Regions from separate parts of the Cupriavidus sp. 10L45 genome, predicted to be linked through region 2. Evidence: riboswitches for the same ligand, from Rfam matches in the RefSeq annotation. Region 2 holds a riboswitch; the other holds the start of a gene.
What was found. Region 2 has a riboswitch for cobalamin ahead of AC1DFU_RS18165 (TonB-dependent receptor plug domain-containing protein). Riboswitches for the same ligand answer to the same signal wherever they lie in the genome.
Positions count from the first base shown of each region.

Region 1: another riboswitch for cobalamin. It lies ahead of AC1DFU_RS00675 (TonB-dependent receptor); the one in region 2 lies ahead of AC1DFU_RS18165 (TonB-dependent receptor plug domain-containing protein).

Region 1 is NZ_JBFTJC010000001.1:133,122-142,045, forward strand. It holds gene flgK (flagellar hook-associated protein FlgK) at 1-764, shown strand, start outside; gene flgL (flagellar hook-associated protein FlgL) at 808-2,043, shown strand; gene AC1DFU_RS00645 (hypothetical protein) at 2,113-2,361, opposite strand; gene map (type I methionyl aminopeptidase) at 2,358-3,125, opposite strand; gene AC1DFU_RS00655 (ParD-like family protein) at 3,122-3,331, opposite strand; gene AC1DFU_RS00660 (methionine synthase) at 3,460-4,485, opposite strand; gene AC1DFU_RS00665 (DUF1852 domain-containing protein) at 4,575-5,558, opposite strand; gene msuE (FMN reductase) at 5,602-6,183, opposite strand; cobalamin riboswitch at 6,408-6,658, shown strand; gene AC1DFU_RS00675 (TonB-dependent receptor) at 6,779-8,902, shown strand; gene AC1DFU_RS00680 (PepSY domain-containing protein) at 8,913-8,924, shown strand, end outside.
Region 2 is NZ_JBFTJC010000009.1:286,385-295,308, forward strand. It holds gene cobT (nicotinate-nucleotide--dimethylbenzimidazole phosphoribosyltransferase) at 1-525, opposite strand, end outside; gene cobO (cob(I)yrinic acid a,c-diamide adenosyltransferase) at 545-1,204, opposite strand; gene AC1DFU_RS18155 (ABC transporter ATP-binding protein) at 1,205-2,020, opposite strand; gene AC1DFU_RS18160 (FecCD family ABC transporter permease) at 2,017-3,024, opposite strand; gene AC1DFU_RS18165 (TonB-dependent receptor plug domain-containing protein) at 3,061-5,019, opposite strand; cobalamin riboswitch at 5,094-5,357, opposite strand; gene AC1DFU_RS18170 (hypothetical protein) at 5,559-5,894, shown strand; gene AC1DFU_RS18175 (cell division protein ZapA) at 5,891-6,229, shown strand; RNA gene ssrS (6S RNA) at 6,554-6,770, shown strand; gene AC1DFU_RS18185 (EVE domain-containing protein) at 6,883-7,323, shown strand; gene AC1DFU_RS18190 (sulfite exporter TauE/SafE family protein) at 7,334-8,146, shown strand; gene AC1DFU_RS18195 (SIMPL domain-containing protein) at 8,266-8,924, shown strand, end outside.

The DNA of each region.
Region 1 (8,924 bases), on a different contig from region 2:
GCGCCCCGACCGCCGCCACGCCGATGGTCGTCGATGGTGTCTCGATCAGCCTCAGCGCGCCGATGAACGCCAACGACTCGTTCCAGATCCAGCCGACGCGCAACGCCGCCGCCAGCTTCGGGACGCTGATCACCGACCCTGCCAAGGTAGCCGCGGCTTCCCCGGCGCGCGCGGACGTCAACAAGAACAACACCGGCACGGGCACCGCCAAGCTCACCAATGTGGCGCAGGGCTTTGCACTGCTGGCGAATGCGCCGATCACGGCCACCTACAACAGCGGCACGGGCACCTACACGTTCACCAACGCGCTGGGCGCGGCAGTCGTGCCGACCAGCACCGCGCCCAACGGCACGGGCACCGACGTGACCTTCAACGGCATGACGTTCACGTTCAACGGCGCGCCGAATAACGGCGACACCTTCACGTTGGCCAACAACACCGGCGCCGTGGCCGACAACGGCAACGCGCTGGCGCTGGCCAAGCTGCAGACGGCCAAGACGATCAACGGCACGTCGAGCTTCAACGACGCCTACGCGCAGCTGGTCAACGACGTGGGCAGCGCGACGAAGTCGGCGACCATCGCCTCGACCTCGCAGGACAGCATCACCAACCAGATCTATGTGGCCCAGCAGTCGGTCTCGGGCGTGAACATGGACGAGGAAACCGTGAACATGCTCAAGTTCCAGCAGCTGTACCAGGCGAACGCACGCGTGATCCAGACGGCCAGCACGCTGTTCGACACCCTCATCGGCATCGGCGCGTAATCGCGGCGGCCAACGATCTCAACGGATACGAAGGAATCTCGCCATGCGCGTCGCAACCTCTACCCTGTACCATCAGGGCCTGGCCTCGATGAACGGCCAGCAATCGGCCCTGCTGCACGTGCAGCAGCAGCTCGGCACCGGCCGCCGCATCCTGACGCCGTCCGACGACCCCGTGGCCGCCACGCGCGCCCTGGGCGTGTCGCAGTCCGGTGCAGTGAACACGCAGTACACCACGTCGCGCAGACAGGCCACGGCCTCCCTCGGCCTGGAAGACAACACGCTGGCCACCGTCACCACGACGATCCAGAACATACAGACCATGCTGGTGAACGCCGGTAACGGCACGCTGAGCGACAACGACCGCGCGTCGCTGGCCACTGCGCTGCAAGGCCAGTTCGACCAGCTGATGGGCTTGGCCAACGCCGACGACGGCAACGGCAACTACATCTTCGCCGGCCTGCAGTCGGGCACCGTGCCGTTCTCGCTCAACGCGGCGGGCGGTGCGATGTACCAGGGCGATACCGGCCACCAGCTGCTGCAGGTGGATGCCGCGCGCCAGATGGAAGCGGGCAACAACGGTTCGGAAGTGTTCATGAGCGTCACCGGCAACGCCGGCTACGTGCTCAAGGGCAATTCGGCCAATACCGGCACGGGCACCTACAGCGCGATCTCGGTCACGGACCCGACCGACCCGCTGTACGGCCACTCGCTGACGCTGACGTTCCAGACCGACGCCGGCACGGGCAAGATGCAGTACAGCATCATGGACACCACCACCGGCACCGCCGTGGGCACCCCGACGGACTACTCTGAAAACGTGGCCATCAAGGTGGCAGGCGTGTCGTTCTCGGTGAAGGGCGTCCCGGCAGACGGCGACACCATGACCGCCAAGCCGGCGCAGCAGGCCGGCGCGGACGTGTTCGCAAACCTGAAGGCCGTGATCGACGCGCTGAAGGCCCCGATCAACACCGGCCTGAACCAGGAAGCGGCGAACGCCAACCTGCAGAACGTGATCGCCACGGGCATCCGCCAGTTCAGCAACTCCCTGGACAACGTGCTGACGGTGCGCTCGTCGGTGGGCTCGCGCCTGAATGAAGTCGACGCGCTGGACACCATCGGCGAGAACCGCGCGCTGTCCAACGCGCAGACCCTGTCGGGCCTGCAGGACCTGGACTACGCGGCCGCCATCAGCGAGTTCTATCAGCGCCAGACCGCGCTGCAAGGCGCGCAGCAGTCGTTCATGCAGATCCAGGGGATGAACCTGTTCAAGTTTCTGTAAGTGGGAGCCGGGCCGCTAGTCGGCCCGGTGGAAAGCGCTTCGTTGAAAGCCAGCCATCGGCTGGCTTTTTCATTTTCCCTTGTCTTTGGTCATGCGGGCCACCAGATGCCGGACCAGATGCATCGGCCCCAGCAGCTTCGACCCTAGCATCGCGTCGATGTCGGATCGGGCGGTCTCCATGAACGGCTTGAATACCAGTGAGGCGGCTGTCGTGACCAGGTGATCGATCTTGGGGATGGCGCGAGCCAAGGCTTCGACTTCGGACTCGACCCCAATATCGACACGATGCGTGGTAACCCCTGCCTCAACACGGGTCAGTTCGGCATTCTTTCATCCGCGCGTAGCGTCAGCACTCTGACGCCCTGTCGAGTTACGGCGACTGTGTGCTCGAACTGTGCGGACAGCTTTCCGTCACCCGTCACCACAGTCCAGCCGTCGGCTTCCGTATGAACCGCATGCCGCCCCTGATTGATCATCGGCTCGATGGTGAACACCATGCCTTCTCGCAGCACCAGACCCGTGTTCGGCTTTCCCCAATGCAGGACCTCTGGGGGCTCGTGCATTTCTCGACCGATGCCGTGCCCGCAGTATTCCCGCACGACTGAGTAGCCATTGCGGCGAGCATGTCGCTCAATGGCATACCCCACATCACCTAGTCTCGCGCCTGGGCGGACGGCTTTGATTCCTTTCCACATCGCTTCATACGTTACGCGCACGAGTTGTTTGGCAAGCGGAGAGACTTCGCCGACCAGATACGTCTTACTGGAATCCGCAATGTAGCCATTGTTCTCCAGCGTGATATCGAAATTCACTATGTCGCCGTCCTGGAGGACCTCCGCGGGGGACGGAACGCCGTGGCAAACGACGTGGTTACGGGAGGCATTGAGGGCGTAGGCGTACCCGTACTGCCCTTTGCTGGCTGGGCGCGCGTGGAGTTCGTCGACAATGAAGTGGTCCACCAGATCGTTGACCTGCATGGTGGACATGCCGACCAGATTCAGGCGATCCAGGCGAGAAAAAACCTCTGCCAATAGCCTGCCCGATTCGGCCATCAGGGCAATTTCCCCAGGTTCCTTGGTCACGAAGCCACCTTCAAGCTTTGCGCAACAACACCCGCAGCCCGCAGTTCGCGAGTGACGATCTCATTGAAGCTTTGCGTGGGATTCATTTCGCACAGCATGCCAATCTTCATCCAGAACGCTGCCTGAGCGTTGATAGACCGACATGACACGCCGCTTGCCTTGCGCAACTGATCATGCAGCTCGCCATCGATGTTCACGATGCCCATAGTGCCATCCATATATGAAACATATATGAATCATATAGGCAATCGCGCCGGCGATGCAAGCCCTGTGTCGCTCCACTCCTGGTCAGCCCAACAGAATCCGCGGCCAAGAGCGGACGACCATGTGGGCGTCACACCGTGGTGAGCCGCTCCTTTGCCAGCCTCGTGCCTGCTGCCAGCGCCTCCAGCTTGCGCCACGCCACATCCCGACCCATCGGCGCCAGGCCGCAATTCGTGCACGGGAACAGCCGCTCCTTCGGCACGAACTCCAGCGCCCGGCCGATGGTGTCAGCCACTTCCTCGGGTGTCTCGACCACGTCGCTGGCCACATCGATCACGCCGACCAGCACGTCCTTACCGGCCAGCAGCCCCATCAGGTCGGGCGGCACATGGGAGTGGATGCATTCCAGGCTCACCTGGTCGATGCAGCTGCGGGCCAGCGCGGGGAACACCGTCTCATACTGGCGCCATTGGTCGCCCAGGGTGCTCTTCCAGTCCGTATTGGCCTTGATGCCGTAGCCGTAGCAGATATGCACCGCCGTCGTACAGGTCAAGCCCTGCGCCGCGCGCTCGAGCGCCTGCACGCCCCAGTCGGCGGCATCCTTCATGTAGACATTGAAGGCGGGCTCGTCGAACTGGATGATGTCTACGCCGTCGGCCTGAAGCGCCAGGGCCTCCTGGTTGAGCAACTCGGCGAAGGCGAAGGCCATCTTGACCTTGTCGCCGTAGAAGCGGTCCGCCACGGTGTCGACGATGGTCATCGGGCCGGGCAGGGTGAACTTCAGCTTCTTCTTCGTGTGCGCGCGCGCCAGCTGTGCTTCGAAGGCATGCACGCGGCCCTTCAGGCGCAGGGCCGAAACCACCTGCGGCACCATCGCGTCGTAGCGGTTGTCGCGGATGCCCATCTTCACCTTGTGCTCGAAGTCGATGCCCTCGACCTGCTCGAGAAATCCGTGCACGAAGTGCTGTCGCGATTGCTCGCCGTCGCACACGATGTCCAGGCCTGCGTCTTCCTGGGCCTTGATCCACAGTAACGTCGCGTCGGCCTTGGCCTGGCGAAGCGCGTCGCCTTCAGCCTTCCACTGAGGCCAGAGTTTGTTTGTTTCAGCCAGCCAGCCTGGCTTCGGCAGGCTGCCGGCGATGGAGGTTTCAAACATCTGAGGATTCCTTTCAAGCAACGATGGGTGTGGCAAGCATACTTCGGGACCGTTTTTCCCGATCAGCCACGGGACGGCGTGTTATGGGGTCAGAGCGCGAAATTGGCAGACCATTGATCAAGGACGTTCTTGTACGGCTTGATGAAGTTCTCCTCCGCAAATTTCCCCTGCTGGACAGCCAGCTGGCTGCGTTCTTCCCGGTCATAGACAATCTGCGTCAACGAGTAATCCTGGTTCTTCAGGCTCGGTTGATAGCGTTTCCCTGCTGCAGAATTGGCGTTGTAAATCTCGGGGCGATAAATCTTCTGAAAGGTTTCCATTGTGCTGATGGTGCCGATCAACTCGAGATCTGTGTAGTCGCCCAGAAGATCGCCGAAAAAGTAGAAAGCCAAGGGTGCAACGCCATTCGGAGGCATGAAGAAACGAACCTGCATCCCCATCTTTGCGAAGTATCGGTCGGTCGAGGACAGTTCATTCTGTTGATACTCGACCCCAAGTACGGGGTGCTGGTTTCCGGTCCGCTGATAGGTCTTGCTGGTCGAGGCGCTTATGGAGATGACAGGCGGCTTGTGGAAGCGCTCCTTGTAAGTGCGCGAGGCAACAAACTGCTTGAACAGCTTTCCATGCAAGTCACCAAAATCGTCTGGCGTGCGGAATTCCGCTCGATCAACGTTGTACCTTGGAAGCAAGACGCTGAAGTCGTAATCGCGTACGTAGGAGGAGAAGTTATTCCCCACGATGCCGTCGATGCGTTTGTGCGTTTTCTTGTCGAGAATGCAGGTTTTCAGTATCTCGATCAACGGAAATGCATCGTTGCCGCGCTTGGCGTCGACACTCATCTCCACGGAGATGATCTCGAGCTCGACAGCGTAGCGATCTCCGGTCGGATTGTCCCAATGCGCCAGGTCATTGAAGCGATTGTCAATCATCCTCAACGTGTTGCGCAGATTCTGTTGCCTACTCTTTCCCCGGGCCAGGTTGGCAAAATTGGTGGTTACGCGCGTACTGTCCGATGGCTGATAGTTTTCATCGAAAAGAATGCTCTTGAGGCTAAAGGCAAGTTCTTTGTTCATTGCGATCCAGTGACCTAATTTTTGAGAGAAGTCGATTCTTGTTTCAGGCCACAACCACTTCCTCGGCCAGAGCGGGCCTTGCGTGGTGCGTCAGTTCGACCAACGGCAGTGCCCGTTGGATTGCCAGCCTGGCCCGCTCGATGAGGGCCTGGTTCTGCAGGCGGTAGTCGACGAAATCCTTGTCGGTCGCGTAGACACCCAGCGGCAATGTGCGCGCCTGGAAGAAGCTGAACAGCGGCCGCAACTGGTGGTCGATCACCAGGGCATGGCGCTCGCTGCCACCGGTGGCAGCCAACAACACAGGCTTGTCGATCAAGGCGTCCTGATGAATGAAGTCGAAGAAGTGCTTGAACAGTCCGGTGTAGGAGCCGCGGAACACCGGTGTTGCCACCACCAGGACGTCAGCTTGCTCAACCGCCGCAAGTTCCCGCTCCACCGTGTCGGGCAAGTGGGTGCGCCAGACCGCGCCGGCAAGCCGCGGTGCGAGCTGACCCAGTTCAACCAAGCGCTGTTCGCACGGAAGTTCGTCTGCGATCAGGTCTAGCAGGTGCTCTGCCAGGGCTGCAGACTTGGAGGGGCGTTGTAGCCCGCCGGAAACCGCTACTAGACGGAGTGGACGTGTCATTTTTGCTTTCATCTGTTGCCAGGCTCACGCGACATGCCAATCGTATGGATGTGCATCGATGAAGTAAAATGGCTTTATTTCAACAATCCATGAGCAGTAGTCATGTGAGTTATCGGGCGCACCCGCCGGGTCATCCCGCTCTCACGCCTCCGTGCTCCCCAGATCAGCATGTGCGCTTTGTAACCGTCCGTTACGGGTAGAATGCGCACCGCGGCACGTCCCCTGTGCCGCCCGTGATTGCAGGTGCCCGCGATGCTCGTGGGTTAAACGGGAAACAGGTACGTCGCCGAGCCGCGACCAAGCCTGTGCTGCCCCCGCAACGGTAAGCAGGTTCGGGAACTGTCATGTCGATCCATCGGATCGGCGGCCACTGCGCGATTGTCATCGTTGTCATCGCGTGGGAAGGCGACGGATTCCCGGGAGCGCACGCTCCCCGCCTGTCAGCCCGGATACCGGCCTGTTGTCATCATCGAAATCTTTCGCACGGACGGGGTCGTCCGGCTTCACGATGACATACAACTTGTTCGCGCATTCCGCTGGCCGCCCGCGCTCGGCCCAGATTTCGTCTCGCCCTGCGCGTGGGCGTCGACCGCGCGTGCTGGCCGCATCACTTGGTGCCGTGGCCGGCCTCAATCTTCCCTGTGCTTTCGCACAGGAAACCTCCGAACAGAAGGACACGTCACTGCCGCCCGTGGTCGTCAGTGAGGCCGTCTATCCCGGCCTGGCGCTCTCGAAACCCGAATACACGGGCAGCCGCATGGGCCTGACGCCGCTCGAGACGCCGGCCAGCGTCGAAGTCATCAGCGGCGAGACCATCCGCGCGCGGGGCGATCAGAGCGTGCGCGAGGCCGTGACCCGGGCAACCGGCATCACCGGCAATCCGTCGCCGGGCAACGGCGGCACCTCGCTGACCGCGCGCGGCTTCGCCGGGCAGGGCTCGGTCATGCAGCTGCTGGACGGCACGCGCATGTACGTGGCCTCCGGTACGGTGACCTTTCCGTTCGATACGTGGTCGGTAGACCGCATCGAGGTCCTGCGCGGCCCCGCATCGGTCATGTATGGCGAAGGGGCGATTGGCGGCGTGGTCAATGTGGTGCAGAAGAAGCCGATCCGAGGCCCGATCGAGAACGAACTCCAGATCACGGGCGGCACCGAGAAGACCGCGCGCGTGGCCTTCGACAGTGGTGGCAAGGTCAACGACAACCTGTCGTACCGTTTCGCCACGGCCTACAACCGGACGGCTGGCTGGGTGGATCGGGGCGATGCCAACAACCTGATGGTGTCGGCGTCCGTGCGGCTGGACGTGAATCCGGAATTCAACCTGACGCTGTCCTATGACGACGGCACCCAGCATCCGCAGCAATACCTCGGCACGCCGCTGGTCAACGGCAGCCTGGACCGCTCGCTGCGCAAGAAGAACTACAACGTTGGCGATGCCGAGATCAGCTATCGCGACCGCTGGACGCGCCTGAACGCCGAATGGACGCCGAACGACCGCGTCACCGTGCGCAACCAGTTCTACTACCTGACCAGCCACCGTCACTGGCGCGACAGTGAGACCTTTACCTATCTGCCGGCCACCTCGCAGGTGCGCCGCGGGGACTACCTGGAAATCCTGCACGACCAGGAGCAGGTGGGCAACCGCGCCGACATGACGGTGCGCAGCAAGCTGTTCGGGCTCGATAACACCACGACGGTGGGCTTCGACGTCAACAAGGTCAACTTCACCCACTCGAACAACTCGCCCTATGGCGGCACCTCCACCGTACCGGCGCGTGATTTCGATCCGGGCCTGTTCTTCAGCCCGCCGGGCGTCGTTACCTCGCCGCGCTTCCGCAGCAACACCACGCAGTACGCGCTGTTCGGTGAGCACCGTATCGCCCTCACGCCGCAGTGGTCGGTCATCGGCGGGGTGCGCTTCGACCATGCCGACCTGACGCGCACCGACCTCGTGGCCGGCTCGGCCTGGGACAAGACCTTCGCCAACACCACGTGGCGCGTGGGCACCGTCTACCAGTTCACCCCGAGCCTGGCCGTCTACGCCCAGTACGCCACCGCGACCGATCCGCTCGGCGCGCTGATCACCACGTCCGACGCGCAGCGCAACTTCAACCTCGCCACCGGCAAGCAGGTGGAAGTGGGCATGAAGCAGGCGTTCTGGGGCAATCGCGGCGAATGGACCTTCGCGGCGTACGAGATCCGCAAGAACGACCTGCTTTCGCGCGATCCGGTCAATCCGACCATCACCCAGCAGGTGGGCGAGCAGTCGTCGCGCGGGCTGGAAGCCTCGGCGAGCGTGGAAGTGCTGCGCGGTCTGCGCCTCGACGTCAACGGCACCGTGCTGCGCGCGCGCTATGACGACTTCAACGAGTCGGTCGGCGGGGTGCTGGTCTCCCGCGCCGGCAACGTGCCGACGAGCGTGCCGCAACAGGCCGCCAACGCGTGGCTGACGTGGAACTTCATCCCGCAATGGACGTTCGGCGCGGGCCTGCGCTATGTCGGCGGACGTTACGCGGACACGGCCAACCGCGTGCGCGTGCCGAGCTATACGACGGTGGATACGGCGCTGTCGTGGCGTGTCTCGAAGCAGGCGGCGCTGACGCTGCGCGTCTACAACCTGTTCAACAAGGACTACGCCGAATCGGTCTCGAACGGGGGCCAGCAATGGCTGCTGGGGCGTCCGCGTTCGGCGGAGTTGTCGGCCAACTTCTACTTCTGAGGCCCGGGCGATGTGGCGCAAG
Region 2 (8,924 bases):
ACCGATCACATTGGTGCCCTGCTCCGCATGGCGCAGCACGCGCGCCATGCCGGCCTGGATGGCCGCGCCAGCCTGCGCCGGCGTCATCGCGGCTTCCTCGACGAAATTGCGCGTGCCGTCCGCCACGCGGCAGTTGACCAGACCCGGCGCGGCCGGCAGCGGCGCGCGCACGCCGGCATCCACCACTTCCAGCACCATGCCGTGCTGGCGCGTGAAGACATTGATCGCCGCGCCGCCGCCGAGGAAGTTCAGCACCATCTGGGCCGTGACTTCGGGCGGGAAAGCGCTCACGCCGGCATCGGCCACGCCATGATCGCCGGCAAACACGATGATGGTCGGGCGGGTCAGCACCGGCTGGGTCTCGCCCCGGATCAGGCCGATCTGCATCGCCAGCGACTCCAGCCGGCCCAGCGAGCCGGGCGGCTTGGTCTTGTCGTCGATGGCGGCCTGGAGCGCGGCACGCAGCGAGTCATCGAGCGGGGCGATCGGGGGAAGTTGCAGGGGGGTGTCGGTGAAGGTGGACATCGTCATTTCCGCAGTGTCTTTACATTTCTACGCCGCGCTGGGCCTTGATGCCCTGCTGGAACGCGTGCTTGACCGGGGTCATCTCGGTCACGGTGTCGGCGGCCTCGACCAGCGCCGGCGGCGCGCCGCGGCCGGTAATGACCACGTGCTGCATCGGCGGACGGGCGCGCAGGTCGGCAATGACCTGCTCCACGTCGAGGTAGTGCAGCTTCAGCGCGATATTCAGTTCATCGAACAGGACCAGCCCGATGGCCGGATCCTGCAGCATGCGCCGGGCGATTTCCCAGGCGGCCTCGGCCTTGGCCACGTCGCGCGCGCGGTCCTGGGTCTCCCAGGTGTAGCCCTCGCCCATCACGTGGAACTCGCAGGCTTCCGGAAAACGCTGGAGGAACATCTCCTCGCCGCTCGGGATGGCGCCCTTGATGAACTGCACCACGCCCGTGCGCATGCCGTGGCCCATCGCGCGCACGACCATGCCGAAACCCGAGCTGGACTTGCCCTTGCCGTTGCCGGTGGTGATCACGATCACGCCGCGCTCGGTCTGCGCGGCGGAGATCTTGGCGTCCACCACTTCCTTCTTGCGCGCCATGCGGGCCTTGTGGCGGGCGTCGCGGCCGGCATCGTCTGGGGTGTCGGGCGTTTCCGGGGTGTCCGGCGGGTTGTTGTCGATATCGCTCATTTACGAATTTCCAGTCATCCCATCGGGAATCAGCGCCGTATGGAGGCCGTCGCTGACGCTGACGATGGGGGTGCGCAGCGCGCGGGAGCACTGCGCGGGGGTGAGGACTTCCGGCGCGGAGCCGTGCAGCGCCTGACCGTCTTCGGACATCAGCAGCGCATGCGTGGCGTAGCGGCGCGCCAGGTTGAGATCGTGCAGGATCACGACGGCCGCGTGGCGGCCTGCCGTGGTCAGGCGGCGCAGCAGTTCCAGCACGAGGATCTGGTGGCGCAGGTCGAGGTGGGCCACCGGCTCGTCGAGCAGCAGCAGCGGCGCCTGCTGGGCCATGGCGGCGGCCAGCGACACGCGCTGGCGCTCGCCGCCGGAGAGCGTGAGGACATCGCGCGTGGTCAGGGCGTCGAGGTCGAGTTCGGTCATGACGTCGCGCACCACGCGGTCATCGTCGCCCTGGCCCCAGCCCCAGCCGCTCATGTGCGGATGACGTCCCACGCGCACGGCGTCCTGCACGGCCATCGAGAAGGTGTCGTGCACGGCCTGCGGCAGGTAGGCGCGCTGGCGGGCGAGCGCGGCTGGCGCGGCGCGGGTGACCGGGATGTCGTCGATGCAGACCTCGCCGCCCTCGGGCGCGCGCAGGCCGGCCAGCACGTCCATCAGCGTGGACTTGCCCACGCCATTGGGGCCGACCACGCACCAGAACTCGCCCGGCGCGATGGCCATCGACAGATGCTCCACCAGCACGCGCGACCCGGTGCGCAGGGCGACATCGCGCAGGTGCAGGCTGGGACAAGGCGCGAGCGGCGTAGACCAATGGTTCATCGCGGCCTCCGCAGCAACAGATAAAGGAAGGTCGGCACGCCGAGCAGCGCGGTAATCACGCCCACCGGCAGTTGGGTCGGGGCGATCACGGTACGGGCGATCAGATCCGCCGCCATCAGCAATGTGCCGCCCAGCAGCACCGAGGCCGGCAGCAGCAGCCGCTGGTCGTTGCCCCAGGCCAGCCGCACCATATGCGGCACGACCAGGCCGACGAAGCCGATCGACCCCGCCGTGGTGATCGCCGCCGCGATGGCGAACGAGGCGATCAGGAAGGTGGCCAGCCGTACCCGGCCCACCTGCACGCCCAGCGATTGCGCCACGGTCTCGCCGAGCAGCATCACGTTGAGCGAGCGGGCCATCGGCATGGCCAGCGCCAGCGCCACGGCCAGCGTGGCCAGCGCGGCGCCGTAGCTGGCGGTGCCGCCGAGGTCGCCCGTCAGCCAGAACAGCATGCCGCGCAGCCGCGATTCCGGCGCGATGGCCAGGATCAGCGTGATCAGCGCGCCCCAGCCGGCGGCCAGGATCACGCCGGTCAGCAGCAGGCGGGCGCCCGCCTCGTGGTGGCCGCCCTGCACGCGCGGGTGCAGCAGGTCCCGGCGCGCCAGCGAAGCCACCAGCACCATCGACAGCAGCGCCCCGCCGGCGGCGCCGGCCTGCACGGTCCACAGCGGCAGCATCAGCAGCATCGCCAGTAACGCGCCGGTGGCGGCGCCGCCCGAGACGCCTAATACATAGGGCTCGGCCAGCGGGTTGCGCAGCAGCACCTGCATCAGCGCGCCAGAGAGCGCCAGCAGGCCGCCGCACGCGAACGCGGCGACGGCACGGGGGAGTCGCAATTCCCTGACAATCGCCCCGGCCATGCCGGCATCGGTGGCGGTCAGGGCCTGCCAGAGCTGCGAGGCATCGAGCGATACGCTGCCCAGCGCGAGCGACAGGCCGAACACGGCCAGCCCCGCCAGGGCGAGGACCAGCCAGACGGCTAGCGCGCGGCGCGCCTCAGCCATGGCGGACCCCGCCCGGGCGCGGCGCCTTGCCGGGCCTCATTTCTGGCGCCATCCCAGCGTGACGAACCCCGCCCGGCCCTGCGTGGCGTACGGATAGGCGAGCTGGTAGTTCTTGTCGAACAGGTTTTCCACGCGGGCGGCGACGTACCATTGCTTGTCGATGTTGTAGCGGGCGGTGAGGTTCAAGATACCGTATCCGCCCAGCCGGCGCGAGCCGTTGTCCATCCGCGACGACGACACCAGCCACTCGCCCCCGAATCGGAAATCGCCGAAATTCCGGCCCACATCGAACGACGCATGGCGGCGCGCGCGGCGCAGCAACTGGGTGCCGTTGGTCTCATCGACCGGATTCTGGAAGGTCACGCTGGCGCCGACATCGGTGCCGAGCAGGTTGGCGCGCCAGGACGCCTCCACCCCCTGCACCTTGGCCTTGTTGACGTTCTGCGCCAGGAACAGCCCGTTGGCCTGCTGCGTGGAGACGATCAGGTCGTTGTAGCGGGTCTCGAACGCGGTCACGCGCAGCAACCCGGTGGCGGCAGTCTCCACCTGCACGCCCAGCTCGGCCGACTTCGCGCGCTCGGGCTGGAGGTTCGGCTGGCCGAAGTTCGGGTAATAGAGTTCGTTGAAGGTCGGCGCGCGGAAGGCGTTGCTGACGTTGGCGATCAGCTTGACCGCCTGGGTCAGGTGGAAGCCATAGCCGGCGAAGAAGCTGCCCTGGTTGCCGAAGTCCGAATAATGGTCGTTGCGCGCGTTCAGCTGCAGCTGGTGGCGGCCGATCTTGCCTTCGTAGCCGCCGTAAACCGAGAACACATTGCGGATGGGCGCGTTGTAGGCGCTGGACGACAGTTCCTGCTGGAGGTAGTCGGTCCCGAACAGCAGCGTGTGGTCAGGCGTCAGCGCGTACTCGTTCTGCCAGTTGAACTGGCGCGAGCGCGTGCTGAACAGGCTGTCGAACAGGCCGTTCTTGGTGGTTTCGGCGCGGTCCTCGCTCTGGGCGACCTTGAAATGGGTGCGCCAGTCGGGCAGCAGCTTGCCGTTGACGAAGGCGGACAGCGTGTACAGCTCGCTATCCATGCGCAGGTCGTCGGTCGGCTTGCCGCTGGTGCTGTCGTACGACAACTGGCTGTTGGAGTAGTACGCGGCCACGCCGGCGTCCCAGTCCTGGCTGAACTTGTGCTTCACCTGGCCGGAGACGCTCTTGTTCTCGTACGGGTTGTCGGCCGGATTCGGGCCGATGCCCTGCCGGGCGCGCGTGGGGTTGTCGCGATTCCATTTCGCGGCGTCGATCGACGAATAGCCGTCGGTCTTGAACATCGAGCCGGTGACGTTGAACGAGGTATCGCCCACCTGCCCGCCATAGCCGACGGTGCCCTGGCGCGTATTGTTGCTGCCGTACTCCACCGAAGCGTTAGCCGCCGGGGCCTGGCCGGCGCCGCTCTTGGTGAAGATCTGCACCACGCCGCCGATGGCGTCGGAGCCGTACAGGGCCGAGACGTTGCCGCGCACCACCTCGATATGGTCGATCTGGTCCGGCAGGATATTGCTGAGCTGCGCGGTGCCGCCGCTGGCACCGGCGATGCGCACGCCATCCACCAGGATCAGCACCTGGTTGGAATTGGCGCCGCGCATGAACAGCGTGGTGTTGGCGCCCATGCCGCCCGTGGTGGCGAACTCCACGCCCGCCTGGCCGCGCAGCAGCGAGCGCAGGTCCGGCGCTTGGGTGTTGACGATGTCTTCCTGAGTGACCACCGTGGTGTGCGGCAGCGCCTCGGTCACGGCCTGCGCGGTGCGCGAGGCGGTGACGACCACCGGCGCGAGCGTCTGGCCGGGGGCGGCGCCGCTGGCATCCGGCGCGGCTTGCGCGTGGACCATGGCGGGGTAGAAAGCGGGTACAAGGGCGGGCACGAAGGCGGCGATGGCCGCCAGGATGGCGGGCACGCGCGGGCGGACCGGCGGCTGGGTCGCGGCGGTCTGCCTGTGGAGCGAGGAACGCATGTTGCTGGATGGATGGAAGTACGGCCGGGCCCGTCCCCGCGGGCCTTGTGGCGAAGTGGCGCGCCGCTGTGGAGCGGTGCGCCCGCGTTCAGGCCGGTATCCGGGCTGACGACATCAGGCCGGCCGCCTTCCCGATCGCTGGATCCCCGTCAAATGTCGGGGTGGATCAGTGGCATGCTGGCAGGCCCTTGCGCGGCGCATGGCGCGTGCGCGGTCGCTTACCGTTGCGGGGGCAGCACAGGTTGGCCCAGCGCGCGGCGCGCCCCGGACTCCCTGTTTCCCGTTGAACTGCGGCCCTGTGGGCAGGGTCGCGAGCACCTGGAACGTGCGCGAGTGTAGGCAGTTTCACCGGGGCCGTCAATCTGGCGGACGTGGTGCGGAACCGTCCACTCCGGGGCCGGTTACCCGCACGTTGCGTGACGATCGATGCAACTTCCTGGCGACGCTGCAGTCAGAAACGTCTCGTTGACGACGTGGCCGATCCGGCATCGGCTAGAATCCCGAAACCTGACCCACATTCCATCGGACAGACAGGCACTATGCTCAACGAACTCGAACAACTGGCCGCCAAGATCGGGCGCGTGCTGCATCACGCAGACACCCTGGCGGCGGAAAACCAGCGGCTGCGCGCGGAGATCGACCGCCTGCGGGCCGAGGCGAGCCAGTTGCGCACGGACCGCGAATCCATGGCGGCCGACCGCGAACTGCTCAATATCAAGATCGAGGAAGCCCAGCTGCGCATCCAGTCGATTCTGGACAAGCTGCCCACGGCCAGCGATGCGCGCCAGCTCGACCTGCTGGGCGAAGGCGCCCCGGCCACCGGCTCGGACCCCGATGCCAGCGGCGCGCACCCCGCCCCCGGAGAACACGCATGAGCAATAAGCAAGTCGAAGTGAACATCGCGGGGCAGCCCTACCGCTTCGCCATCGCGCCAGACAACGAAGCCGCGCTGCTGGAGGCGGTGGCGCTGGTGGACAACCAGATGAACAAGCTCAAGGGCAACGTCTCCGCCAAGGGCGTGGAGCGCGTGGCCGTGATGGCGGCCATCAGCATCGCCTCGGACCTGCTGGCCATGCGCCGCAAGCAGGAGGAGGACGGGCAGATTCCCGTGGACGCCGTGCGCGCCCGCATCCGCGAGCTGAACGAGCGCGCCGACGAGGCACTGCGGCAGTACGCGCACGTGGGCACCGACCCGCGCGCGCCGGGCTGACATCGACATCGGACGGATCTGGCCGGACTTGAAATCACACCGCATCGGCCGCACATGACAGGCATGTGAAGCCGATGGCGCAATGTCGGATTTGGCCGATGTCCGGTGTTGAAAATGTAACGGTGCGACATGCCGAACTTGGTATGCCTGACGACGCGGTGTATAGTGTAGCCAGACTGCACAAACGCCTTACCGGTGCAGCATACAGGTCAGGTTATCGCGCCCGACCGCCGTTTTCATCCCATCCTGTTTCGAAACGGCAAACGTCTGACATCACCCCAGCTGCTCGCAGCGTAAGGTGAATATAAAGTCAGACGTTTGACAGTTTCCCTGCCTGGTTCGTGAGGGTCATAACTCCTTGAACCGATATGCATTGCATGGTGCGGGATTATGTCGTGTGGGCGAGCGCGTCACCGCATTCATAGTCTTGGTTCTGCTTGGACTCCCTGAGTGGGTGATGTACCCAAAATGCGACTTCCGCAGCCACTCTGAACCTCACTTGGGTTCAGGATGCCGACCCAGCGGCCGAGGCGGGGACCCCTCAGAAGGCGGTGGTTTTCAGAACCACCGCCTTTTTTCTTTGATCGACGGATACTGGTATCGTGACGCCACCCGCCGCCAAATCGGGCCAACGCGCCCCCCAGTACTGGCTGATGAAGTCCGAGCCGGACGAAGCCAGCATCGACGATCTTGCCAGGCGCGGCACGCTGCCGTGGACGGGCGTGCGCAACTACCAGGCGCGCAACTTCATGCGCGACCAGATGCGCATCGGCGATGGTGTGCTGTTCTACCACTCCTCCTGCCCCGAGCCTGGCATCGCCGGACTGGCCGAGGTCTGCTCCCAGCCCTACCCCGATCCCACGCAGTTCGATCCCAAGAGCGATTACTACGACAAGGCCTCGAAGCCCGATGAGCCGCGCTGGTCGCTCGTGGACGTGCGTTTCGTGCGCAAGAGCGCGCTGGTCCCGCTGCCCGCGCTGCGCGAGCACGAGGCGCTGGCGGACATGGTCGTGCTCCGGCGCGGCAACCGCCTCTCCATCACGCCGGTCACGCCGGCCGAATGGCGCTATATCACCGAACGGCTGATGAAGTGACGGGGCGACCATGAGTCCTGTCCTGATTCCGGGGCTGCTGATCCTCGGCGCCTTCACCGGCTTCTGCGCCGGGCTGCTCGGCGTGGGCGGCGGCATGCTGATGGTGCCCTTCCTGACGCTGTTTTATACAGCCATGCAGGTCTCCGACAGCCACATCGTCCATATGGCCATCGCCACGTCGATGGCGACCATCCTGTTCACCTCGCTCTCCTCCGTGCGCGCCCACCACAAGCGCGGCGCGGTGCGCTGGGGCATTGTGCTGGCGCTGGCGCCGGGCATCCTGGTGGGTGGCCTGATCGGCGGCGGCAAGATCTTCAGCGTGCTCAAGACCGGCTGGCTGTCGCTGCTGTTCGCGGTCTTCGTCGGCTTCTCGGCGCTCCAGATGCTGCGCAGCCGCCGGCCACCGGCCGCGCGCCGGCTACCGGGCACACCGGGCATGGTCGGCGTGGGGTCGGTCATCGGCCTGATCTCGAGCCTGGTGGGCGCCGGCGGCGGCTTCATCTCCGTGCCGTTCATGACCTGGTGCAACGTGCCGATCCACAACGCCGTGGCCACGTCGGCAGCGCTCGGCTTCCCGATTGCGCTCGCCAGCGTGGTCGGCTACGTCTGGGGCGGCTGGGACGTGGGCGGCCTGCCGGCCGGCTCGCTCGGCTATGTGTACCTGCCCGCGCTGGGCATCATCGCCATCGCCAGCGTGCTCACCGCGCCGCTGGGCGCGCGGGCGGCGCACAACATGGACGTCAACGCGCTGCGGCGCGTGTTCGCCGTGCTGTTGGCCTGCCTCGCCTCGTACATGCTCTGGAAGGCGTGGCGGACGTTCTGAGCGCGCCGCTCCCTCCGTATTACACGGCGAAACACCCGGATACAGTCATTGCAGCCGCGCACGGAACGAAGTGCGCGGAAAGGCGTCTGAAAGCCACCACTTTGATCGGGAGAACAACAATGAAACAACTGCTTGCGGCCACTTTGCTGAGTACCACCGCTGTCGTGGCATCGGCCCAGACCCTGCCGCCACCCGCCGGCGTACTGTCGCTGTCCGCCGAGGCGGTCACCGAAGTACCCACGGACGTGGTGCAACTGACGCTGGCCGCGGAACAGGAAGGCGCCGAGCCGTCGGCGATCTCGTCCGCGCTGTCGGCCCGCACGCAGGCCGTGCTGGCGCAGGCCAAGCGCACCTCGGGCGTGGAAGCGCAGTCGGGCGGCTTCACCATCCATCCGAGCACGGACCGCAACGGCCGCATCAGCACGTGGCGCGGGCGCTCGGAAGTGATCCTGAAGTCGAAGGATTTCGCGGCGGTGTCGAAGCTGGCCGGCGAACTGGCCAACCAGATGCAGGTGCAGAACGTCGCCTTCTCGCTCTCGCGCGAGGCACGCCAGGCCACCGAGGCGAAGCTGGCCGAGCAGGCCGTGTCAGCGTTCCGCGACAAGGCCCAGACCAGCACCAAGCTGTTCGGCTATAGCAATTATACGATTCGTGAAGTGTCGATGAACGACAGCGGCGGCGTGGTGCCGCCGACGCCGCGCATGTATGCCGCCAAGGCAATGTCCGCAGACGCCGGCGCGCCGATCCCCATGGAAGGCGGCAAAGCCCATGTGACCGT